2 regions of the Streptomyces sp. NPDC000594 genome follow, and region 2 is predicted to be linked to the other one. Evidence: predicted binding sites of a transcription regulator. Region 2 holds the regulator's gene; the other holds the start of a gene.
What was found. The regulator HspR, encoded in region 2, represses chaperone genes until heat shock. The targets are predictions, from matches to a motif close to TTGAGNNNNNNNNNCTCAA.
Positions count from the first base shown of each region.

Region 1: the regulator HspR is predicted to act here: its motif matches at 3,283-3,301, upstream of lon (endopeptidase La).

Region 1 is NZ_JBEPCY010000004.1:224,347-235,831, reverse strand. It holds gene ABT354_RS08295 (pentapeptide repeat-containing protein) at 1-428, opposite strand, end outside; gene lon (endopeptidase La) at 834-3,260, opposite strand; gene ABT354_RS08285 (RNA polymerase sigma factor) at 3,435-4,034, shown strand; gene ABT354_RS08280 (zf-HC2 domain-containing protein) at 4,046-4,927, shown strand; gene ABT354_RS08275 (ABC transporter ATP-binding protein) at 5,023-5,814, shown strand; gene ABT354_RS08270 (hypothetical protein) at 5,811-6,065, shown strand; gene ABT354_RS08265 (hypothetical protein) at 6,062-7,429, shown strand; gene ABT354_RS08260 (hypothetical protein) at 7,426-8,037, shown strand; gene ABT354_RS08255 (spermidine synthase family protein) at 8,203-8,892, shown strand; gene ABT354_RS08250 (response regulator transcription factor) at 8,983-9,720, shown strand; gene ABT354_RS08245 (HAMP domain-containing sensor histidine kinase) at 9,717-10,796, shown strand; gene ABT354_RS08240 (multifunctional oxoglutarate decarboxylase/oxoglutarate dehydrogenase thiamine pyrophosphate-binding subunit/dihydrolipoyllysine-residue succinyltransferase subunit) at 11,095-11,485, shown strand, end outside.
Region 2 is NZ_JBEPCY010000003.1:300,865-312,349, reverse strand. It holds gene ABT354_RS06405 (heterodisulfide reductase-related iron-sulfur binding cluster) at 1-566, opposite strand, end outside; gene ABT354_RS06400 (sugar transferase) at 755-1,444, opposite strand; gene dnaK (molecular chaperone DnaK) at 1,795-3,651, shown strand; gene grpE (nucleotide exchange factor GrpE) at 3,648-4,301, shown strand; gene dnaJ (molecular chaperone DnaJ) at 4,610-5,800, shown strand; gene ABT354_RS06380 (heat shock protein transcriptional repressor HspR) at 5,802-6,245, shown strand; gene ABT354_RS06375 (helix-turn-helix transcriptional regulator) at 6,816-7,799, opposite strand; gene ABT354_RS06370 (hypothetical protein) at 8,031-8,162, shown strand; gene ABT354_RS06365 ((2Fe-2S)-binding protein) at 8,159-8,479, shown strand; gene ABT354_RS06360 (pyridoxamine 5'-phosphate oxidase family protein) at 8,627-9,055, opposite strand; gene clpB (ATP-dependent chaperone ClpB) at 9,282-11,485, shown strand, end outside.

The DNA.
Region 1 (11,485 bases), on a different contig from region 2:
AGCTCCTCGGTCCGCGCCAGCAGCTCCCGGGCCCGGTCGTGGACGGGACGGGCGGCGGCGTGGGCCAGCGTCTCGCGGAGGTACCACCGCAGTTCCTGGAGGAGGCGTACGACGGGGAGGGCCGCGAAGGTGGCCGCGGCGCCGGCCCGGTCGTGCCGCCAGTCGCCGCCGGAGGTGTGCCGGGAGATCTTCTGCCCCGCCCCGAAGCAGTCGTACACCGCGCATCCGGTGAAGCCGCCCGTGCGCAGCCGGGTGTGGATGCCGCAGCGGAAGTCGCGGTCGAGGTTGCGGCAGGGCTGCCCGGCGGGCTTGTCCACGGCGAAGTCGGCGGAGGCCGCGAAGGGGAGCGCGACACAGCAGAGACCGGAGCAGCTGGCGCAGTCGGCGCGCAGCTCCGGGTCCCCCCAGGGTGGGGCGGTGGTTTCCATCCGGCCATGGTGACCGAGGAACGCCGCCCGCCGCCCGGGGATTTCCGGGCGGAGGCCCTCCCGGCGGGGCGGAGGGATTCCCGGGCGGGCTCGGGTCCCGGGCGGGCTCAGGTCCCGGGCACGTTCGGGTCCCGGGCACGTTCGGGTCCCGGGCACGTTCGGGTCCCGGGCACGTTCGGGTCCCGGGCGGGGAAACCTCCTGGCCGTTCCTCACCGGGCCGGAACCCCGGATCGGCGCGTCCCCCGCCCGGGGTTTCCCGGAGCGGGGACCCCGGACGGGGCGGGGGCGCGGCCGGAGCCCCCGGACGGGACGGGGGCGCGGCGGGGGACGGTGAGCGGGCCCCGGCCGGCGGGGGGAGGTGCCGGCCGGGGCGGGTGCCGGGCGGGGAGCCCGGCGGGAGGGCGTCAGGCCGCGGCGGGGACCGTCAGCCGGTCCGGGGCCGACGCCGGGGTCAGAGCGATCTCCAGGACCTGCCGGACATCGGTGACCGGGTGGACCTCCAGGGTGTCCAGGATCTCCGCCGGGACATCGTCGAGGTCGGCCTCGTTCCGCTTGGGGATGACCACGGTGGTGATCCCCGCCCGGTGCGCGGCCAGCAGCTTCTGCTTGACGCCGCCGATCGGGAGGACCCGGCCGGTCAGCGAGACCTCGCCGGTCATCGCCACATCGGTACGGACCGGCCGCCCGGAGAGCAGCGAGGCCAGCGCGGTCGTCATGGTGATGCCCGCGCTCGGGCCGTCCTTGGGGACCGCGCCCGCCGGGAAGTGGATGTGCACACCCCGGTCCTTCAGATCGGCGACCGGAAGCTCGGTCTCCGCGCCGTGCGAGCGCAGGAAGCTCAGCGCGATCCGCGCCGACTCCTGCATCACATCGCCGAGCTGCCCGGTGAGGGTGAGCCCGGCGGCCCCGGTCTCCGGATCGGCCAGGGACGCCTCCACGAAGAGGACGTCACCGCCCGCGCCGGTGACCGCGAGCCCGGTGGCGACGCCGGGCACGGCGGTCCGCCGCTCGGCCGGGTCCTGCGCCGACTCGGGCACATGGTGCGGCCGTCCGATCAGCCCGCGCAGCTCCTCCGCGCCGACGGTCAGGGGCAGCTCCTTCTCCCCCAGCTCCACCTGGGCCGCGACCTTGCGCAGCAGCCGGGCGACGGCCCGCTCCAGATTCCGGACCCCGGCCTCCCGGGTGTACTCGCCGGCCAGCTTCCGCAGCGCGGCGTCGGCCAGGACGACCTCGCCCACCTCCAGACCGGCCCGGTCCAGCTGGCGCGGGAGGAGGTGGTCACGGGCGATGACGACCTTCTCGTCCTCGGTGTAGCCGTCCAGCCGGACCAGCTCCATCCGGTCGAGCAGCGCCTCGGGGATGGCCTCCAGCACATTGGCGGTGGCCAGGAAGACCACATCGCTCAGATCCAGCTCGACCTCCAGGTAGTGGTCCCGGAAGGTGTGGTTCTGCGCCGGGTCGAGCACTTCGAGCAGGGCGGCGGCGGGGTCGCCCCGGAAGTCGGAGCCGACCTTGTCGATCTCGTCCAGGAGGATCACCGGGTTCATGGAACCGGCCTCCTTGACCGCCCGGACGATCCGGCCGGGCAGCGCGCCGACATAGGTGCGCCGGTGGCCGCGGATCTCCGCCTCGTCCCGGACACCGCCGAGGGCGACCCGGACGAACTTCCGGCCCATGGCGTGGGCGACGGACTCACCGAGCGAGGTCTTGCCCACGCCCGGCGGGCCGACGAGCGCGAGCACCGCGCCCCCGCGCCGCCCGCCGACCACACCGAGCCCCCGGTCGGCGCGCCGCTTGCGCACCGCCAGGTATTCGGTGATCCGCTCCTTCACGTCCTCCAGACCGGCGTGCTCCGCGTCCAGGACGGCCCGGGCGGCGGTGATGTCGGAGGCGGCGCCGTCATCGGTCCGCTCGTTCCACGGCAGTTCGAGGACGGTGTCCAGCCAGGTGCGGATCCAGGCCGCCTCGGGGTTCTGGTCGCTGGCCCGCTCCAGCTTCTCGACCTCCTTGAGGGCGGCCTCGCGGACCTTCTCCGGCAGGTCGGCCGCCTCCACCCGGGCGCGGTAGTCGTCGGACTCCTCGCCCTCCGCCTCGCCGTTCAGCTCGCGCAGCTCCTTGCGGACGGCGTCCAGCTGGCGGCGGAGCAGGAACTCGCGCTGCTGCTTGTCGACGCCCTCCTGGACGTCCTTGGCGATGGACTCGGCGACATCCTGCTCGGCGAGGTGCTCACGGAGCTGGTCGGTGGCGAGCCGCAGCCGGGTGACCGGGTCGGCGGTCTCCAGCAGCTCGATCTTCTGGGTGGTGGTGAGGAAGGGGGAGTAGCCGGAGTTGTCGGCGAGCTGGGAGACGCCCTCGATCTGCTGCACCCGGTCCACGACCTGCCAGGCGCCGCGCTTCTTCAGCCATTCGGTGGCGAGTGCCTTGTACTCGGTGACCAGCTCGGCGATCTGGCCGGGCAGCGGTTCGGGGACGGACTCCTCGACCCGGGTGCCCTCGACCCAGAGGGCGGCGCCGGGGCCGGTGGTGCCGGAGCCGATACGGATCCGGCCCACACCGCGGATCAGGGCGCCGGGGTCGCCGTCGGAGAGCCTGCCGACCTGCTCGACGGCGCCGAGGACGCCGATGGCCGCGTACCGCCCGTCGACCCGGGGAACAAGGAGCACCTTCGGCTTGCTGCCGCTGGTGGCGGCGGCCTGAGCGGCCTCCACCGCGGCGCGCACCTCGCTGTCCGTCAGATCCAGGGGCACCACCATCCCGGGCAGGACGACCTCGTCGTCCAGCGGCAGCACGGGCAGGGTGAGCGGTGTGACGGTCTGGGACTCAGCAGCCATGATCTCCCCTAGGGCAGTGAACTTGAGCGGTAGAGACTCAATGAAGGTATGTGGTGTCAATGCATGAGCCGCCGCCGATGTTCCCGGGCCCCTGTTCGCTCTGAGCGATCAGCGAAAACGGGGCGGGAACGGGGGCGGAGAACCGGGAGCGCGGTGCGCGGCGATAGAGGGGGTGTGAGATGGATCCGCCCCCGCGGGGGAGACAGGCGAGAACAGGACGACGGCACGCTGCTGCGCGCCGTCGCCCGGGGGGACGCCGACGCGCTGGCCGTCCTCTACGACCGGCACTCCGGCTGGCTGCACGCCCGGCTGAGCCGCCGCTGCGCCGACCCGGAGACCGTGCGCGAGGTGGTGCAGGACACCTTTGTCGCGGTCTGGCGGAACGCCGGGACCCATCGGGGCCCCGAGGCGGGCGGCTGGCTCTGGGTGATCGCCGCCCGGCGGCTCCTGGACGCCCGGCGCGCCGGGGAGCGGCACACGAGACAGCTGCCGCAGGCCGCCCTCCCCGCCGACCGGGTGCCCTCCGCCGAGGAGCGGGTGCTGACCGGTCTGGAGTACGGGGAGCTGGGCAGCGCCCTGGAGCGGATCTCCCCCGAGCTGCGCGATGTCCTGCGCGCCACCGTCGTGGACGGCCTCACCACCCGTGAGGCCGCCCAGGTGCTCGGCATTCCCGAGGGCACCGTCAAGTCCCGGGCCCTGCGGGCCCGCCGGGAGCTGCGCGCGGCCCTGGAACCGCTCGCCCCCCGGAACCGGCCGCTGGGAGGCACCGCGTGAGCGACTGGCATATGAGCGACTGGCATGTGACCGACGGGCTGGCCCTGCGGTACGCGGACGGCTCCGTCGCGGAGCCGGACGCCTGGTCGCTGGAGAAGCACATCGAGGGCTGCGGCGGCTGCGCGGCCCGGGTCTCGGCCGCGGTCCGGCGGGGCCCGGCCGGTCCGGAGCTGGACCTGATCCGTGCGGCGCTCCTCGACGGGGCCCGGACATCCGCGCCGTCCCGGACCGCCCCCGCGCCCGGCCGTGCCGCGTCCTCCCGGATGGCGGGGCGCGCCGCCCGGATCGCCTGGGCGGCGGGACCGGCGGTACGGGGGGCCTGGCCGCTGGCGCTGGCGGCGGTGATCGGCGTGGCGCTGCTGCTGGCGTACGGAATGGGCTCCCCCGCCGCCCGGCCGCTGCTGCTCGCCCTCTCACCGGTGATGCCGCTGCTGGGGGTGGCCCTCTCCTACGGGCGGTACGCCGACCCGCTGCACGAGATCACCGCGTCCACCCCCTCCGGCGGGCTGCGGCTGCTGCTGACCAGGGCCGCCGTGGTGCTCCTGGTCAGCCTGCCGCTGACGGCCGCGGCGGGGGCGCTGCTGCCCACCCTGCCCGCGGACGCGGCGGTGCCGGGCCCGGCCCTGTGGCTGCTGCCCGGTCTGGCGCTGACCCTGGCCGCCCTGGCCCTCGGCTCCTTCGTGGGGTGCGGCCGGGCCGCCACCGGCCTGGCCTGCGGCTGGCTGCTGCTGGTCGGCCCGCTCCTCGGCCCGGTGCCGCGCCGGGTCACCGAGGAGGTGACCGGCCTGATCGCCGGTCCCGCCGCCCAGGCCGGGTGGGCCGTGGCGGCACTGCTGAGCGCGGGACTGCTGATCCTGCGCCGTTCGTCCTTCGACCGTCTGGAGACCGTGTGAGTCCGTCTGGAGAGAGTGTGCGTCCGGCTGGAGAGAGTGGGGGTACGCGTACGGGTGCGGGAGCGGCCCGGGAGCAGGTCGCGCGGGTCACGGGGGTGACCGTGCGTCACCGGCGGACGGTGGCACTGGACGCCGTCGACCTGGAGTTCGGCACCGGTGTCCACGGTCTGCTCGGGCCGAACGGCGCGGGCAAGACCTCCCTGGTACGGGTGCTGGCCACGGTGGCCGCGCCGGCCCAGGGAAAGGTGGAGCTGCTCGGCCATGACGCATCGGACCGCCGGGAGCTGACCCGGCTGCGGCGGCGGCTGGGCTATCTCCCCCAGGAGTTCGGCTACTACCCCGGCTTCACCGTGCGGGAGTTCGTGGCGTACATCGCCTGGCTGAAGGAGCTTCCGGCGGACCGGACGCCCGCCGCCGTGGAGCGGGCGGTGGAGCGGGTCGGGCTCGGCGACCGTATCGACGCCAAGGTGGGCTCCCTCTCCGGGGGCATGGTCCGGCGGGTGGGGATCGCCCAGGCGATCGTCAATGAACCCGAGCTGCTGCTGCTGGACGAGCCGACGGCCGGTCTCGATCCGGAGCAGCGCGTCGAATTCAGAGCACTGCTCCGGGAAGTGGGCACCGCTTCCACGGTGGTGGTCTCCACCCATCTGGTCGAGGACGTGGCCACCGCGTGCTCCGAGGTGACCCTGATCGAGGCCGGGCGGGTCGCCTACCGGGGCACCACGGCCGAGCTGACCGCGCTCGGCACCCCGGCCCCCACCGAAGGACCGGCCGGCCCGGACGGCCCGCCCGACCCGGCCACCAGCCCGATCGAACGCGGCTACACCGCCGCCCTCCGCGCCCACCGCGAGCGCGGCGCCCGGTCCCGGAAGGACTCCGCACGATGAGCCGCCGCACGACTCCTCCGACCCCCCTCGCCGATACCGGCCTCCCCGGCAGGCCCGGCGGCGGCAGCTGGGACCCCGGCCTCGCCCGGACGGCCCGCACCTGCCCGACCGGACCCACCGCCGTACGGCCGGAGGCCCGCCGACCCCGCACCGGTGACCACCGGGTGATGCCCGGGTGCGCCCCGGCCCACCACCGGCCGGTCGCCACCGCCGGCGGCACCCGGGCACTCAGGGGCGGAGGGCGGCGATGAGCGGCGTCGGGACCGAGGAGCGGACGGAGAGCGTGCGCGCGGGCGGGAAGCCGGGCGGCGGGGGCCGGTGGAAGGGGCATCCGCTGCGCGGGGAGGTGCTGCGCGGCACCGGGCCGTGGACCGGGGCGCTCATCCTGGGCGTCGTCGGCCTCTCCGCTGTCTACCGGGCCGGGGAGTGGCAGGGCCACTGGGGCGAGACCGCCTCCATGCTGCATGCCACCGGCACCCTGATGGCCACCCCGCTCGCGGTCGCCGCCGGCTGCTGGCAGGGCGGGCGGGAGCGCCGCCGGGGCACCGGGGAGCTGCTGGCCTCCACCACCCGGGGCCGGCTCGCCCGCACCGTCTCGGCGGGGCTGCCCACCGCGCTCTGGGCGGCCGGTGCCTTCCTCGCCGCCGCCGTGCTCGTGCTGCTGGCCTCCTGGCCGTACACCTGGGCGGGCGCGCCCCGGCTGTCGGCCGTCGTCGCGAGCACCGCCCTGGTGCTCTCGGGGGCGATGCTCGGACATGTACTCGGGGCCCTGGCACCCTGGCGGATCACCGCGCCCCTCGCCGGGATCGGGACCTATGTGCTCCTCGGGGCCGGGTCGTACTCGACCAGTCCGCCGCACTACCTCACCCCCGCCACCTGGAGCTCGTACATCGCCGACATACCGGTGTGGTGGCAGCCCCTGGTCGCGATCGGCTGGCCGGCCGGCCTGGCTCTCGCCGCCGTCCTCGGGTACGCGGCCCGGCGCCGCTGGACCGCCGTGGTGCCGCTGGCCGTCGCCGCCCTCTGCGGTGTGCTGATCTCCGAGTACAACGAGCGGATGTGGCGGGACGACCCGCTGACCCGCCGGACGGTCTGCGACACCTCCGTACGGCCCGCGCTCTGCGTCAAGGCTGTGCACCCCGGGCTGCTCCCGGAGGTGAAGCGGGCGCTCACCCCCCTGCTCGACCGGCTGGAGGGGGTCGAGAACCTGCCCGCCCGGATGGTGGAGGGCGCCGAGTACGCCGGGATGAACCCGCTCGCCCCGTACGGCCAGACCCAGACCGTGACCCGGGGCCGGCTGGGCGACCCGGAGCTGTTCGCGTGGGCGGCGGCTGCCGGACTCATCCACCGAAGGGACGACTGCATGTCCGACGACGACCGGCTCTACCGCCTGGAGACAGGGCTCCAGGAGTGGCTCGGCTCCCCTCGTGGCCACACGGGCGCCCAGGCGGCCAAGGGGTACCGCTGGAGCGAGGACGAGGCCGCCCAAAAGGCGGAGTTCATCCGGACCTTCGACCGGTTCGCCGCGCTGGGCCCCGAGGAGCGCCGTCGCTGGCTCTCCGGCTACTTCGGCGCGCTCAAGGCGTGCGCCCCGGACCGGGTGCCCGCGCTGTGAACGGGCTGAGCGGACCTCTGCTGTACGCCCGTTCCCGCCGGGTCCCCGTCACCCTGGCGGTGCTCACGGCGGCGGCCCTGCTGACCTTCTGGTGGGGGGATCCCCCGTCGGGGCGGGGCCCGGCCTTCCCCGGCCCGGCCGCCTGGGCCTGGCTCGCGGGCCCGCTGCTGGCCGCCGTGGCCATCGGTGCCGCGCTCCACAGCGACAGCGCCGAACTGGACCGGACCGCGGCCCGCCCCGGGTGGCTGCCCCGGGCGGCCCAGCTCCTCGGCCTGACCGTGTTCGCCGTCGCCGCGGCGGCGGTGACCTCGCCGCTGAGCGAGGAGGGGGCGACCCTCGCGACCACCGCCCGGGTCCTCCTCGGCGCAGTGGGCCTCGCCGCCGCCGGGGCCGTCCCGCTCGGTGCCCGGCTGAGCTGGCTGCCCCCGCTGGCGTACCTGGTCACGGTGCCCCTCGTGGGCCCGCTCCCCGAGGGGTCGCCCGTGGTCTGGTCCTGGCCGCTGCGGCCCGACGGCGACACCGGTGCCTGGCTGACGGCCCTGGCGCTGCTCGCCGCCGGGACCGCCCTCGCCGCCTGGCGCGGACCCCGTCCCGAGGGCCGCCGCTGACCCCGGCCACAACGGCCGGGACACGCCACCGGGGGGTGAAACCCGCTGGCGCGGGCGGCGGCGGCCGACCACGATGAGCGGCGCGGGTGCGGCACGGCGGCACGATTCCCGTACCGCCGGACGGTACTCCGCCGCTCATCGCCGCACCACCGCACCGGAGGCCCGATGTTGTCCGCCGAGCAGTACCACGCCCCCGTCACCCTCGACCGCCGTGACGGCCCTTACGGGGAGGTGGTGCTGCGCCGCCGGGGCGAGGTGCACGAGATCGTCGCCAATGGGTGCTTCCTGATGGACACCTCGGACGGCCGCTCCGAACGGCTGCTGATCGACGCCGCGTACGCCGAACTCACCGGCACCGGGCACGGATCCGCCGCGCTGCTCATCGGCGGCCTGGGCGTGGGCTTCTCGCTGGCCCATGCCGTCACCCTGCCCGGCTGGCGACATATCGCCGTCGTGGAGCGAGAACCGGCCATCATCGACTGGCATCTGCGGGGCCCGCTCGGGGCCGTCTCCGCCGCCGCGCTGGCCGACCCCAGGAGCGTGATCCTCCCCACGGATCTCCTCACCCATCTCCGTGACACCGATGTCCGCTATGACGCACTCTGCCTGGACATCGACAACGGGCCGGACTGGACCGTCACCGAGGACAACGACTCCCTGTACACCCCCGCCGGACTGGCCCTGTGCCGGGCACGGTTGACCCCCGGCGGAGTCCTCGCCGTCTGGTCCGCGCAACCCTCCCCGACATTCGAAGCCACCCTGCGGAATGCCGGATTCACCGGGGTAAGAACCGAAGAGATCCAGGTTGCCCGAGGCGTACCTGACGTGGTCCATCTTGCCGTCCGGCCCGCGTAGCCCGCACCCTCCAACTGCCTTTACGCTGCTGAGCTACACATGGATCCACAACGCGCAGGCAACTCGCGAGAGCGCTTACAGGGGCGGGCGATGGAACAGACACACACCACCCACAACGGTGTCGCGGCCACACCCGGTGCGCAGCGCCGGGTGCTGGTCGTGGAGGACGACTCGACCATCGTCGACGCCATCGCCGCCCGGCTGAGGGCCGAGGGCTTTCTGGTGCAGACCGCCGCCGACGGGCCGGCCGCCGTGGACGCGGCCGAGGCGTGGCAGCCCGATCTGATGGTCCTCGATGTGATGCTGCCCGGCTTCGACGGGCTGGAGGTCTGCCGCCGGGTGCAGTCCCAGCGGCCGGTGCCGGTGCTGATGCTCACCGCCCGTGACGACGAGACCGACATGCTGGTCGGGCTGGGGGTCGGCGCCGACGACTACATGACCAAGCCGTTCTCCATGCGCGAGCTGGCCGCCCGGGTCCATGTGCTGCTGCGGCGGGTGGAGCGGGCCGCGCTGGCGGCCGTCACCCCCCGCAGTGGCATCCTCCGCCTGGGCGAGCTGGAGATCGACCACGCCCAGCGCCGGGTCCGGGTGCGGGGCGAGGATGTGCATCTGACCCCCACCGAGTTCGATCTGCTGGTCTGTCTGGCCAATACGCCCCGTGCGGTCCTCTCCCGTGAGCAGCTGCTCGCCGAGGTCTGGGACTGGGCCGACGCCTCCGGCACCCGGACCGTGGACAGCCATATCAAGGCGCTGCGCCGCAAGATCGGGGCCGAGCGCATCCGCACCGTCCACGGGGTCGGCTACGCGTTGGAGACCCCCGCGCCATGAGCGGCCCGGGGGGCCGCGAGGGCCGGACCAAGATCTCGATCAAGACCAAGCTGGGCACCCTCGTCGTGGTGTCGGTCTTCATCACCACCGGACTGATCCTGGTCGCCCTGGAGACCTCCACCGAGCTGCGTTTCATCACCGTGTTCTCGGTGATCGCGACCCTGCTGATCACCCAGTTCGTGGCGCATGGCCTGACCGCCCCGCTGGACGAGATGAACACCGTGGCCAAGGGCATCTCGCACGGCGACTTCACCCGGCGGGTGCGCGGCGCCGACCGCCGGGACGAGCTGGGTGATCTCGCCGAGACCATCAATCGCATGGCGGACGACCTGGAGGCGGTGGACCGGCACCGCAAGGAGCTGGTCGCCAATGTCTCGCATGAGCTGCGCACCCCGATCGCCGCGCTCCGGGCCGTGCTGGAGAACGTGGTGGACGGGGTCTCCGCCGCCGATCCGGAGACCATGCGCACCGCGCTGAAGCAGACGGAGCGGCTGGGCCGGCTGGTGGAGACCCTGCTGGATCTCTCCCGGCTGGACAACGGCGTCGTCCCGCTGCGGGCCCGGCGCTTCGAGGTGTGGCCGTATCTCTCGGGGGTGCTCAAGGAGGCCAATCTGGCGGTCGGCCGGCGCGGGCTGGCCTCCGGCTCGGGCCATCACACCCGTACCGATGTGCATCTGCATCTCGATGTGGCCCCGCCGCAGCTGACCGCGCACGCGGACGCGGAGCGGCTGCACCAGGTGGTCGCCAATCTCATCGACAACGCGGTGAAGCACTCACCGCCGCACGGCCGGGTGACGGTACGGGCCCGGCGCGGTCCGCATCCGGAGTCGCTGGACCTGGAGGTGGTGGACGAGGGCCCCGGCATCCCGGAGCAGGAGCGCCATCAGGTCTTCGAGCGGTTCAACCGGGGCGACGCCGGGATGCCCCCGGGGAAGGGCGACGGCGGCACCGGGCTGGGTCTCGCCATCGCCCGCTGGGCCGTCGATCTCCACGGTGGCCGGATCGGTGTGGCCGAATCCGCGAAAGGCTGCCGGATCCTTGTCACGCTTCCGGGGCTCCCCCCGCCCCGCCCTTGACGTAGGGTTCGAATCGGAAGCAACCCTTCAACCTGTGCGGGACGAGGTCCTGACCGTGCGGGACCAGGCCGGAAACCGGCAGCGCGAGATGAGCGCGACGCCCGGGTGCCGCCGCCGGTGTCATACCAGCGGCGCCGCTGAACCCTGCGTATTTCCCGCCATTCCCTTCCCCGAAACCCGTCTTTCGATGTGACTTGCGCGACTGTGACCCTTCTGGTCTGCACGTCCAGGCCAGGGAGGCGTAGCCTTGTTTCCCGCTGTCCACCACATTGTGAAGCGGAAGAGGGCGGTTGCCGCCGTGTCGTCTCAGTCCCCCAGTAGCCCCAGCTCCCCCGGTCTCCGGCCGAGCGGTGCCCCCACGACCGACCAGAGCGGGCAGGGCGCTGATCCCGCCGCCGCTTTCGGCGCGAATGAGTGGCTCGTCGACGAGATCTACCAGCAGTACCTCCAGGATCCGAACTCGGTAGACCGGGCCTGGTGGGACTTCTTCGCCGACTACCGGCCCGGCGCCAAGAACACCGCCGCGACCGGCGCCGAGCCCACCGGGGACACCCCCGCCGCGGCACCGGCACCGGCCCCCGCGGCCACCCCCGCTCCCCGGGCCGCCACCAATGGCGCCGCCCCGGCGGCGGCCCCCGCACCGGCCCAGGCCCCGGCACCGGCCGCCCCCGCGGCTCCGGCTCCGGCTG
Region 2 (11,485 bases):
AAGTACGCGGGCTCGTACCCGTCGACGTGGTGGATGGCGCCCTCAAGGCCGCGCAGGGCCAGGATGGCCAGGCCGATGGTGAGGATCACGTACTCGACGAAGTACGCCTGCCATGCCTTGGAGCCCGCGAAGCGTGACTTGCGGCCCGGCCGGGAGGGGAGGTTCAGCAGCCGGATCGCGATCAGCACCAGGATGCCGACCACCGTCATCAGGCCGATGAACTCGATGTACATCTCGAACGGGAGGAAGCCGCCGAGGACCGGCAGGACCCAGTCGGCCTGGAAGAGCTGCCCGTACGCCTGGGCCAGGGTCGGTGGCAGGGTGAGGAAGCCGATCGCGACGAACCAGTGCGCGAAGCCCACGATGCCCCACCGGTTCATCCGGGTGTGGCCCAGGAACTCCTTGGCCAGGGTGATCGTGCGCTGTTGGGGATCATCGGTCCGGCTGCCGGCCGGGACGGGCTGGCCGAGCAGCACGAACCGGTAGATCTGTGCGACGGCGCGGGCGATGAGCGCAACGCCGACCACGGTCAGAACCAGTGACACGACGATCGCGGCGAGTTGCATTTCGGGGCTCCTCGGGCCTGCGAGGTGGGGAAAGATCGAGACTACTAAGCGGTAACTTATCCAGTTCTGCTGACACTACCCATTTCTGACGCCGCACTGTAGTGAGGCGACCGGTGATCTGTATCGCTCAGGTGAGCCTTCCCCGCGCGGCTCCAGCGGCGCTCCAGGGGTGTACGCCGGCAGCGCGCTCAGAGGGCGGGGCGCCGCCACCCCGGGGTGCGCCGCCCCGGGGTGCGCGGTCCGGGGGTGTGCCGCCCCGGGGTGCCAGGAGCGCCCGGGGTGCGCGCGGCCGGGGAGCGCCCCCTGATCGCCCGCAGGGCCGTCCGCGCCAGGATCGACAGGTCCATGCCCAGCCAGTGCTCCTCCAGATAGTGGAGGTCCAGCACCGCGCGCTCCTCCCAGGGCAGGCCGGAGCGGCCCCCGATCTGCCAGGGGCCCGTCATCCCGGGGCGCACCGAGCTTCTGGCGCGCTCCGGGCCCCGTGCCGACCAGGCCGTCTCCAGGGGCACCGGGCGCGGTCCGACCAGGGACATCTCCCCGCGTACGACATGGAGCAGCTCGGGCAGGTGGTCGAGGAAGTGGCGGCGCAGCAGCCGCCCGGTCCTGGTCGCGGGGTCGGCACGGAAGGTGAGCAGGGCGAAGGGGCGCTCGGCGAGGCCCGCCCGTACCCGGGGGACGAGGACGGGGCCCCGGGAGGCCGCCGCCACCGCCGCCGCGACCGTCAGCAGTACGGGGGAGAGCGCGAGCAGCAGCAGGGCGCCGATGGCCAGGTCGACCAGGCGTTTCGCGGGGGCCGACGCACACCGCGCCCGAGGGGGGCGGGAGCGCGCCGCTCCGCCGGCCCGTCGGTCCGGCCCCGTCGCCCGCTCGTCGCTCATGGTGGTCCCGCTCCGGTCCCGCGCCCGCTCCTGCGTCCCGCCCGTGGCGCCGCCCGCCGTCCCCGGCCGGGTACGTGCCGCCCGCCGTCCCCGGGTACGTACGGAGCGGGCGTGACGCATACCGATACCGGGGAACTCTTGCAGATAGCGGCAGAAAACGGGCCGTCCGCCACGCGGTGCCCCCGCCCGCAGCCCTGGGGGTCACCCGCTCTCCGCCCCGGTGACCCCCAGGGCTGCGGATAAGCGCTGGATAAAAGTTGAGTGCCTTCGACTCAGGTCTGTTGACTAGGGAAGGGGAGTCGTGCATCCTTGAGCCAGTTCCACTCAAGTAGTCAGCTGGAGGAATTGACATGGCACGTGCGGTCGGCATCGACCTGGGCACGACTAACTCCGTCGTCAGCGTTCTGGAGGGCGGCGAGCCCACCGTCATCACCAACGCCGAGGGTGCCCGGACCACGCCGTCCGTCGTCGCCTTCGCGAAGAACGGTGAAGTGCTGGTCGGAGAGGTCGCCAAGCGTCAGGCGGTCACCAATGTGGACCGGACGATCCGTTCGGTGAAGCGCCACATGGGCACCGACTGGAAGATCGACATCGACGGGAAGACCTTCAACCCGCAGCAGATGAGCGCCTTCATCCTGCAGAAGCTCAAGCGGGACGCCGAGGCCTACCTGGGCGAGAAGGTCGCCGACGCGGTCATCACCGTTCCGGCGTACTTCAACGACTCCGAGCGCCAGGCCACCAAGGAGGCCGGTGAGATCGCGGGTCTGAACGTCCTGCGCATCGTCAACGAGCCCACGGCCGCCGCGCTGGCGTACGGCCTGGACAAGGACGACCAGACGATCCTCGTCTTCGACCTCGGTGGCGGCACCTTCGACGTGTCCCTCCTGGAGATCGGCGACGGCGTCGTCGAGGTGAAGGCCACCAACGGTGACAACCACCTCGGTGGTGACGACTGGGACCAGCGCGTCGTCGACTTCCTGGTGAAGCAGTTCGCCAACGGTCACGGCGTGGACCTCGGCAAGGACAAGATGGCGCTCCAGCGTCTCCGCGAGGCCGCGGAGAAGGCGAAGATCGAGCTGTCGTCCTCCACCGAGACGTCGATCAACCTGCCCTACATCACGGCCTCCGCCGAGGGCCCGCTGCACCTGGACGAGAAGCTCACCCGGGCCCAGTTCCAGCAGCTGACCGCGGACCTCCTGGACCGTTGCAAGACCCCCTTCCACAACGTCATCAAGGACGCGGGCATCGCCCTCTCCGAGATCGACCACGTGGTCCTGGTCGGCGGTTCCACCCGTATGCCCGCCGTCGCCGAGCTCGTCAAGGAGCTGACCGGCGGCAAGGAGGCCAACAAGGGTGTGAACCCGGACGAGGTCGTCGCCATCGGCGCCTCGCTCCAGGCCGGTGTCCTCAAGGGTGAGGTCAAGGACGTCCTGCTCCTCGACGTGACCCCGCTGTCCCTCGGTATCGAGACCAAGGGCGGCATCATGACCAAGCTGATCGAGCGCAACACCACGATCCCGACCAAGCGGTCCGAGATCTTCACCACGGCCGAGGACAACCAGCCGTCCGTGCAGATCCAGGTCTACCAGGGCGAGCGCGAGATCGCGGCGTACAACAAGAAGCTCGGCATGTTCGAGCTGACCGGCCTGCCGCCGGCCCCGCGCGGGGTGCCGCAGATCGAGGTCTCCTTCGACATCGACGCCAACGGCATCATGCATGTCACGGCGAAGGACCTGGGCACCGGCAAGGAGCAGAAGATGACCGTCACCGGCGGCTCCTCGCTGCCGAAGGACGAGGTCGACCGGATGCGCCAGGAGGCCGAGCAGTACGCGGACGAGGACCACCGCCGCCGCGAGGCCGCCGAGGTCCGCAACCAGGGCGAGCAGCTCGTCTACCAGACCGAGAAGTTCCTCAAGGACAACGAGGACAAGGTCCCGGGCGAGGTCAAGACCGAGGTCGAGACCGCCATCGCCGAGCTGAAGGAGAAGCTCAAGGGCGAGGACTCCGCCGAGATCCGCACCGCCACCGAGAAGGTCGCCGCCGTCTCCCAGAAGCTCGGCCAGGCGATGTACGCCGACGCCCAGGCGCAGCAGCCGGCGGGCGGTGACGCCCAGGGCGGCGCCGGCCAGCAGGCCAAGGCCGAGGACGATGTCGTGGACGCGGAGATCGTGGACGACGAGAAGGACCCCAAGGGTGGTGCCGCGTGACGGAGGAGACCCCGGGCTTCGAGGAGAAGCCCGACGTCCCTTCCGGCGCCACACCTGACGACGCCGCCGAGGCCGTCGACTCCAGCGAGCAGGAGGAGAAGACGGCCCCGGCAGGGGACGCGGCAAGGATCACCGGCCTGACCGCCGAGCTGGACCAGGTGCGTACCGCGCTCACCGAGCGCACGGGCGACCTCCAGCGGCTCCAGGCCGAGTACCAGAACTACCGCCGCCGGGTGGAGCGGGACCGGGTAGCGGTCAAGGAGGTCGCCACGGCGACCCTCCTGACCGAGCTGCTGCCCGTGCTCGACGACATCGGGCGCGCCCGGGAGCACGGGGAGCTGGTGGGCGGCTTCAAGTCGGTCGCCGAGTCCCTGGAGACCGCGGCGGCGAAGATGGGCCTCCAGCAGTTCGGCAAGGAGGGCGAGCCCTTCGACCCGACGATCCACGAGGCGCTGATGCACAGCTACGCGCCGGATGTCACCGAGACCACATGCGTCGCGGTGCTCCAGCCGGGGTATCGCATCGGCGAGCGCACCATCCGCCCCGCCCGCGTCGCGGTGGCCGAGCCCCAGCCGGGCGCGGCCCCCGCCTCCGGCAAGGACGAGGCGGCGGCGAAGGACGAGGAGAGCGGTGGCCCCGACGAGGGCTGACGCGCGGCGGACCAGGACCGTCCGGGGATGTGACCGGGGGGCCGTCCGGGGTGTGACCCCGGACGGCCCCCGGGCCCCTGTCCGTCTCCTGGCCGCAGGCACGGAGGCCCCGGCGACCGCCGGCAGTACGACCCGTAGCGGGATGTGCGGTGGGACCCACAGCACGACCCGCGATACGAACCACAGCACGACCCGCGACATGAACCGCGGCATGAAGCGCAGTACCACCACCCCGGCCCCGGCCGGGGGAGCGACCCCGGCATCCGCCGGAAGAACGGCCCGGTGACCGTCCGGGAGGAGGGACGTCGATGAGTACGAAGGACTTCGTCGAGAAGGACTACTACAAGGTCCTCGGCGTCCCCAAGGACGCGACCGAAGCGGAGATCAAGAAGGCGTACCGGAAGCTCGCCCGCGAGTTCCACCCGGACGCCAACAAGGGCGACTCCTCCGCCGAGGAGCGCTTCAAGGAGATCTCCGAGGCCAATGACATCCTCGGCGACCCCAAGCGGCGCAAGGAGTACGACGACGCCCGCGCGCTCTTCGGGAACGGCGGCTTCCGCCCCGGCCCCGGTGCCGGTGGCGGCAATTTCAACTTCGACCTGGGCGACCTCTTCGGCGGTGCCCAGGGCGGCGGCGGTGGCGGTCAGGGCGCGGGCGGCTTCGGCGGCGGTCTGGGCGATGTCTTCGGCGGCCTCTTCAACCGCGGTGCGGGTACGGCCGGTCCGCGGACCCAGCCCCGGCGCGGCCAGGATGTCGAGTCCGAGGTCACGCTGAGCTTCACCGAGGCCGTCGACGGGGCCACGGTCCCGCTGCGGATGTCCAGCTCGGCCGCGTGCAAGGCGTGTTCCGGCACCGGCGACAAGAACGGCAACCCCCGGGTCTGCCCCACCTGTGTCGGCACCGGCCAGGTCTCGCGCGGCGGCACCGGCTCCTTCTCGCTGACCGACCCCTGTGTGGACTGCAAGGGCCGGGGCCTGATCGCCCAGGACCCCTGCGATGTCTGCAAGGGCAGCGGGCGCGCCCGCTCCTCGCGCACCATGCAGGTCCGTATCCCGCCGGGGGTCTCCGACGGCCAGCGGATCCGGCTGCGCGGCAAGGGCGCCCCGGGCGAGCGCGGCGGTCCCGCCGGTGACCTCTATGTCGTCGTCCATGTCGGCGAGCACCCGGTCTTCGGCCGCAAGGGTGACAATCTCACCGTCACCGTGCCGGTCAGCTTCACCGAGGCGGTTCTGGGCGGTGAGGTGAGGGTACCCACCCTCGGTGGGCCGCCGGTCACCCTGAAGCTGCCCCCCGGGACGCCCAACGGCCGGACGATGCGGGCCCGCGGCAAGGGAGCGGTCCGCAAGGACGGCACCCGGGGCGATCTCCTGGTCACCGTGGAGATCACGGTCCCGACGGAACTGAGCGAACAGGCGAAGGAAGCGCTGACGGCCTACCGCGAAGCCACCGCGGAGGAGGACCCGCGGGCCGAGTTGTTCCAGGCCGCGAAGGGAGCATGACATGGACGGAAGGCGTCGTCACCCGTACGAGCTGACGGACGAGTCCCCGGTGTACGTGATCTCGGTGGCCGCCCAGCTCTCCGGTCTGCATCCGCAAACGTTGCGGCAGTACGACCGGCTGGGCCTGGTCTCACCGGACCGTACCGCCGGACGGGGGCGGCGCTATTCCGCCCGTGACATCGAACTCCTCCGGAACGTCCAGCAGCTCTCCCAGGACGAGGGCATCAATCTGGCGGGCATCAAGCGCATCATCGAGCTGGAGAACCAGGTCGCGGCGCTCCAGTCCCGGGTCGCCGAGCTGTCGGCGGCGCTGGACGGCGCGGCGGCGGCGAGCCGTCAGCGCGAGGCCCAGGTGCATGCCTCCTACCGGCGCGATCTGGTGCCGTACCAGGATGTGCAGCAGGCGAGCGCGCTGGTGGTGTGGCGGCCCAAGCGGTCGGAGTGACCGCCGGCGGCCCTCCGGCCGCAGGCCCGGACCCCGTCCGTTGAGCCCCGCCCCGCAGATGTACGGCCCCCGGTGAGCGCTTTCGCGCCCCGGGGGCCTGTTCGTGTCCGCGGCCTGACCACCGCCGGCACCCGCTCCCGACCCGCTCCCGGCCCGGCCCGGCTCTGACCCGGTCCCGACCCGCCTCTGACCCGGTCCCGGCGGGAAGCCCGGACCGAATCCCGGGCAGCCCGGACCGGTCCCGGCGCGTCTGGCGCGTCCGGCGCGTCCGGACCCGAACCCCGGGGCGGCGGGGAGGTCCCCGTACACCCCCGGGAGGCTCTGGGGGCCCTGGAGGGGGCGTTGCCTCCCGTACCCCCGGAAAACCCACCCGGCCTTCCCCGTAAGGCGCCTGAGGGGCCCTCAGGACGGCTCTGCCGGGTTCCTCCCGGTCCGCGCCACCCCCTGCCCACCTACACGTAGTTGAATCATGGAAAACTCCCGTCCCACGCGTATCACCGCCCGGGGCAATGCTTTCCGGCCTTGTTCACACCTGTGGACGGAAGGCGCCCCGGTTCGGCCATCGAACGGTCAGGAGTCGTCCTCCAGGATCTTCGACTGGGCGATCAGATAGCCCAACTGGGTCCGGCTGCCGCTGCCGAGCGAGGATCCCAGCTTGGCGATATGAGCCCGGCAGGTACGGACGTTCATCCCGAGCCGCCGGGCTATGGCCTCGTCCACATGCCCCTCCACCAGCAGTTTCGCGATGGAACGCTGGACCCCCGTGATGCCGTTCAGGTCCGGGCCATAGGTGACCTGCTCCTCCCAGGGCAGTCCATGCAGCCAGAACTGTTCGAACACGCCTACGAGATACTCGACGATCCCCTTGTGCCGCAGCTCCAGCGCGGAGAGCCGGTCGCTGCTCGCCGGGATGAAGGCGACCTTGCGGTCCACGATGATCAGCCGCTCGACGATCTCCTCCAGCGTCCGCACCTCCACCCCCGCCGGGCCGACCAGCTCCATATAGGCGAGCGTCGCCGGATGGTGCCGCGCCGTGTGCTGGTAGAGCGTGCGCATCCGCACCCCGCGCTCGATGAGCGGTTCCACTCTGCGCAGGGCCTTTTCCAGGATGTGCGGCTGCCGGCCGCTGCCCGGCTGGATGGTGAGCAGCTCCTCGGTGCAGTCCGCGGTCACCTGGTCCAGGGTGGCGTTGATGCGGTTGAGCCCCTCCAGGACGGTGACCCCGAGCGGCGCCGCGGTGTTCTGCGCGCTGTACGCCATGAATGGCTCAAGAGCGTCGGTCAGCGCGATGGTTCGTCGCCTTCGCTCTTGGATCTCACGCTCAATGGGGTGTATCAGCTGTGTCAGTGCGGTGGTCGGCGGCACGGGACGGAGCCACTGGGCGTCATCGGGGTCCGGGTGCAGCAGAGCGAGATCGAAGAGGCATGGTGTCGGCTCCGCCTCGGACCGGGCGATCCGGCCGGTACGAAGAGCGGTGATGTACAGACTTTTCCCAGCCTCGCACAGCTCGCCGTCTGCATGAGGGTGTCCGAATTCGCCCTCGTTAGACGTCATATGCACCCCCTCAGGCTCCTGCATTACAGGAACATGATGCCTGCCGTCGCTGGTGCAAGCGTTCGGAGTGAGACATCGTCTTATGCGCGGGGGAGGAGGAATGATCAAACGAGGTGGAGATCACCCATGTCTAGGACGCTACGTGCTCTTAGTGCTCTTGCCATAGCGGCTGCCGCGCTCGGCGTGGGAGTCTCCGGTGCACCCTCGTGGGAATCGGAGCCCACCGCGACCGTGTCCGCGCCCTTCGAGGCCGGGCAGTCCGAGACGTTCGGGATCAAGGAGCCCTCCTGGGGCGCCTTCACACCCGCCAAGGTTTCGGAGCCCTCCTGGGGTGCCGCTCCCGGTATGGGCGTCGAGGCATGACCGTTCCTCCGGACGACCGGGTCTTCCGGCGTGAGATGGCGACCGCCTACCGCTCGGGTTGGCACTTCATCGACCTCGTCACGGCCATCCCCCACCGTGGTGACTCGCTGATGGTCACCCTGTTCGGGGAGCCCATCGTCGTCGCACGCGAGGAGGACGAGGATGTCCGCGCCTATCGGTGCCTGCGCCGGCCCCGGGGTGCGCCGCAGCCCGTCCGGTGCGCGATCCGCTACGGAATGATCTTCGTGAACCTCGACCAGCGCGACCAGCAGCTGGCCGAGCCCGACACCACCACCGCCACCCCCCGCAGTGCTTGAGCGATTCCCCCGTCGTTCCAAATCGCTCAGGCGCTTCCCCCACACAGCGGCGCCATCGCGGACCTGAAACGCGATGGCGCCGCTGTGCTTTTCCCGTACGGGGTGCCGCGAAGGAACCCTCGGCGCCCCGTACGGGTGTCCCGCCGCTCAGGCGTCGCGGCTGATGCCCGCCCCGCGCCCCAGCGCCCGCTCCACCGTTATCTCGATGACCACCCGGTCCGGGTTGGGCCCCGGCGTCCGCCCGTACCGCTCCGCGTAGCGGCTCACCGCGTCCGCGACCACGTCCGCCTCGGTACGGATCCGGGCGCGGCCCTCCAGCGTCGCCCAGCGCCCCCGGTCCACCTGGCAGACCGCCACCCGGGCGCCCCCCTCGTCGGTGGAGCGCAGGATGTTGGCGACCTTCCGGCTGCCCTTGTTGGTGATCACGCGCGCGGTACGGGTCTCCGGTTCGAAGGTCACTCCCACCGGCACCACATGCGGGCTGCCGTCCGGCCGCTGGGTGGTCAGGGTGCACAGGTGGTACTCCTGCCAGAAGGCGAGGTAGTCCGGGGGGAGATTGCCGATGTCGGATGCCATGGCGTCAGCGTAATTGCGGAAGCAATCCCCCTGTAGCCCGTCAGCGCCGGGGATCGGTGGGTTGGCGCAAGAGGGTTGAGCGGAATAGACTCAACTTTATCGCCGTTGGGCGAGTCAGTACGAGGGGGAACACTTCCCACGCCCCTGCGGGCCGCCATGACCGGTCGTGACCGCCATGACCGCCATGACCGTCCCGCAGTGACCCAGCAAGGAGGAGAGACCGCACGTGGATGCCGAGCTGACCAACAAGAGCCGGGACGCCATCACCGCCGCCACCAACCGGGCGGTGTCCGGAGGACACCCCGATCTGACCCCGGCCCACCTCCTGCTCGCACTGCTCGCCGGGGCGGACAACGAGAACATCATCGACCTGCTCGCCGCCGTCGAGGCCGACCAGGCCGTCGTCCGCGCGGGCACCGAGCGGGTCCTCGCGCAGCTGCCCAGCGTCGCGGGCTCGACCGTGGCGCCCCCGCAGCCCAGCCGGGAGTTCCTGGCGGTCGTCGCCGACGCGGGGGAGCGCGCCCGCAAGCTGGGCGACGAGTATCTGTCCACCGAGCATCTGCTGATGGGACTGGCCGCCAAGGGCGGTCGGGCCGGTGAGGTCCTGGCCGCTCAGGGCGCCACCGCCGACCGGCTCGCCACCGCCTTCGAGGCCGCGCGCGGCGGCCGCCGGGTCACCACCGCCGACCCGGAGGGCCAGTACAAGGCGCTGGAGAAGTTCGGCACCGACTTCACCGCCGCCGCCCGCGAGGGCAAGCTCGACCCGGTCATCGGCCGTGACCAGGAGATCCGCCGGGTGGTCCAGGTGCTCTCCCGGCGCACCAAGAACAACCCCGTCCTCATCGGCGAGCCCGGCGTGGGCAAGACCGCCGTGGTGGAGGGGCTGGCCCAGCGGATCGTCAAGGGCGATGTCCCCGAGTCGCTGCGGGACAAGCGGCTGGTCTCGCTGGACCTCGGCGCGATGGTGGCCGGGGCGAAGTACCGGGGCGAGTTCGAGGAGCGCCTCAAGACCGTCCTCTCCGAGATCAAGGGGAGCGAAGGGCGGATCATCACCTTCATCGACGAGCTGCACACCGTCGTCGGCGCGGGCGCGGGCGGCGACTCCGCGATGGACGCGGGCAATATGCTCAAGCCGATGCTGGCCCGGGGCGAGCTGCGGATGGTCGGCGCCACCACCCTGGACGAGTACCGCGAGCGGATCGAGAAGGACCCCGCGCTGGAGCGCCGCTTCCAGCAGGTCCTGGTGGCGGAGCCCACCGTCGAGGACACCATCGCCATCCTGCGCGGCCTCAAGGGCCGGTACGAGGCCCACCACAAGGTCCAGATCGCGGACGCGGCGCTGGTCGCCGCCGCCACCCTCTCCGACCGGTACATCACCTCCCGCTTCCTCCCCGACAAGGCCATCGACTTGGTCGACGAGGCCGCCTCCCGGCTGCGGATGGAGATCGACTCGTCCCCGGTCGAGATCGATGAACTCCAGCGCTCCGTCGACCGGCTGATGATGGAGGAGATGGCGCTCCGCAATGAGTCCGACCCCGCCTCCAAGCAGCGGCTGGAGAAGCTGCGCCGCGATCTCGCCGACCGCCAGGAGGAGCTGCGCGGGCTCACCGCCCGCTGGGAGAAGGAGAAGCAGGGCCTCAACCGCGTCGGTGAGCTGAAGGAACGTCTCGACCTCGCGCGCGGCCAGGCCGAGCGGGCCCAGCGCGACGGGGACTTCGACACCGCGTCCCAGCTGCTGTACGGGGAGATCCCCGCGCTGGAGCGGGAGCTGGCGGAGGCGTCCGAGGCGGAGGCCGAGGCGCGGACGGACACCATGGTCAAGGAGGGGGTCGGCCCCGACGACATCGCGGACGTGGTCGGTTCCTGGACCGGGATCCCGGCCGGGCGGCTGCTGGAGGGCGAGACCCAGAAGCTGTTGCGGATGGAGGAGGAGCTGGGCCGCCGGCTGATCGGCCAGGGCGAGGCGGTCCGCGCGGTCTCGGACGCGGTACGGCGTACCCGTGCGGGCATCGCCGACCCGGACCGGCCCACCGGATCGTTCCTCTTCCTCGGCCCCACGGGGGTCGGCAAGACCGAGCTGGCGAAGGCGCTGGCGGACTTCCTCTTCGACGACGAGCGGGCGATGATCCGTATCGATATGTCGGAGTACGGGGAGAAGCACAGCGTGGCCCGGCTGGTGGGCGCGCCCCCCGGCTATGTGGGGTACGAGGAGGGCGGCCAGCTCACCGAGGCGGTGCGCAGGCGCCCGTACAGCGTGGTCCTGCTGGACGAGGTGGAGAAGGCCCACCCCGAGGTCTTCGATGTCCTGCTCCAGGTGCTGGACGACGGGCGGCTCACCGACGGGCAGGGCCGCACGGTCGACTTCCGGAACACGATCCTGATCCTGACCTCCAATCTGGGCAGCCAGTATCTGGTGGAGCCGCTGACCTC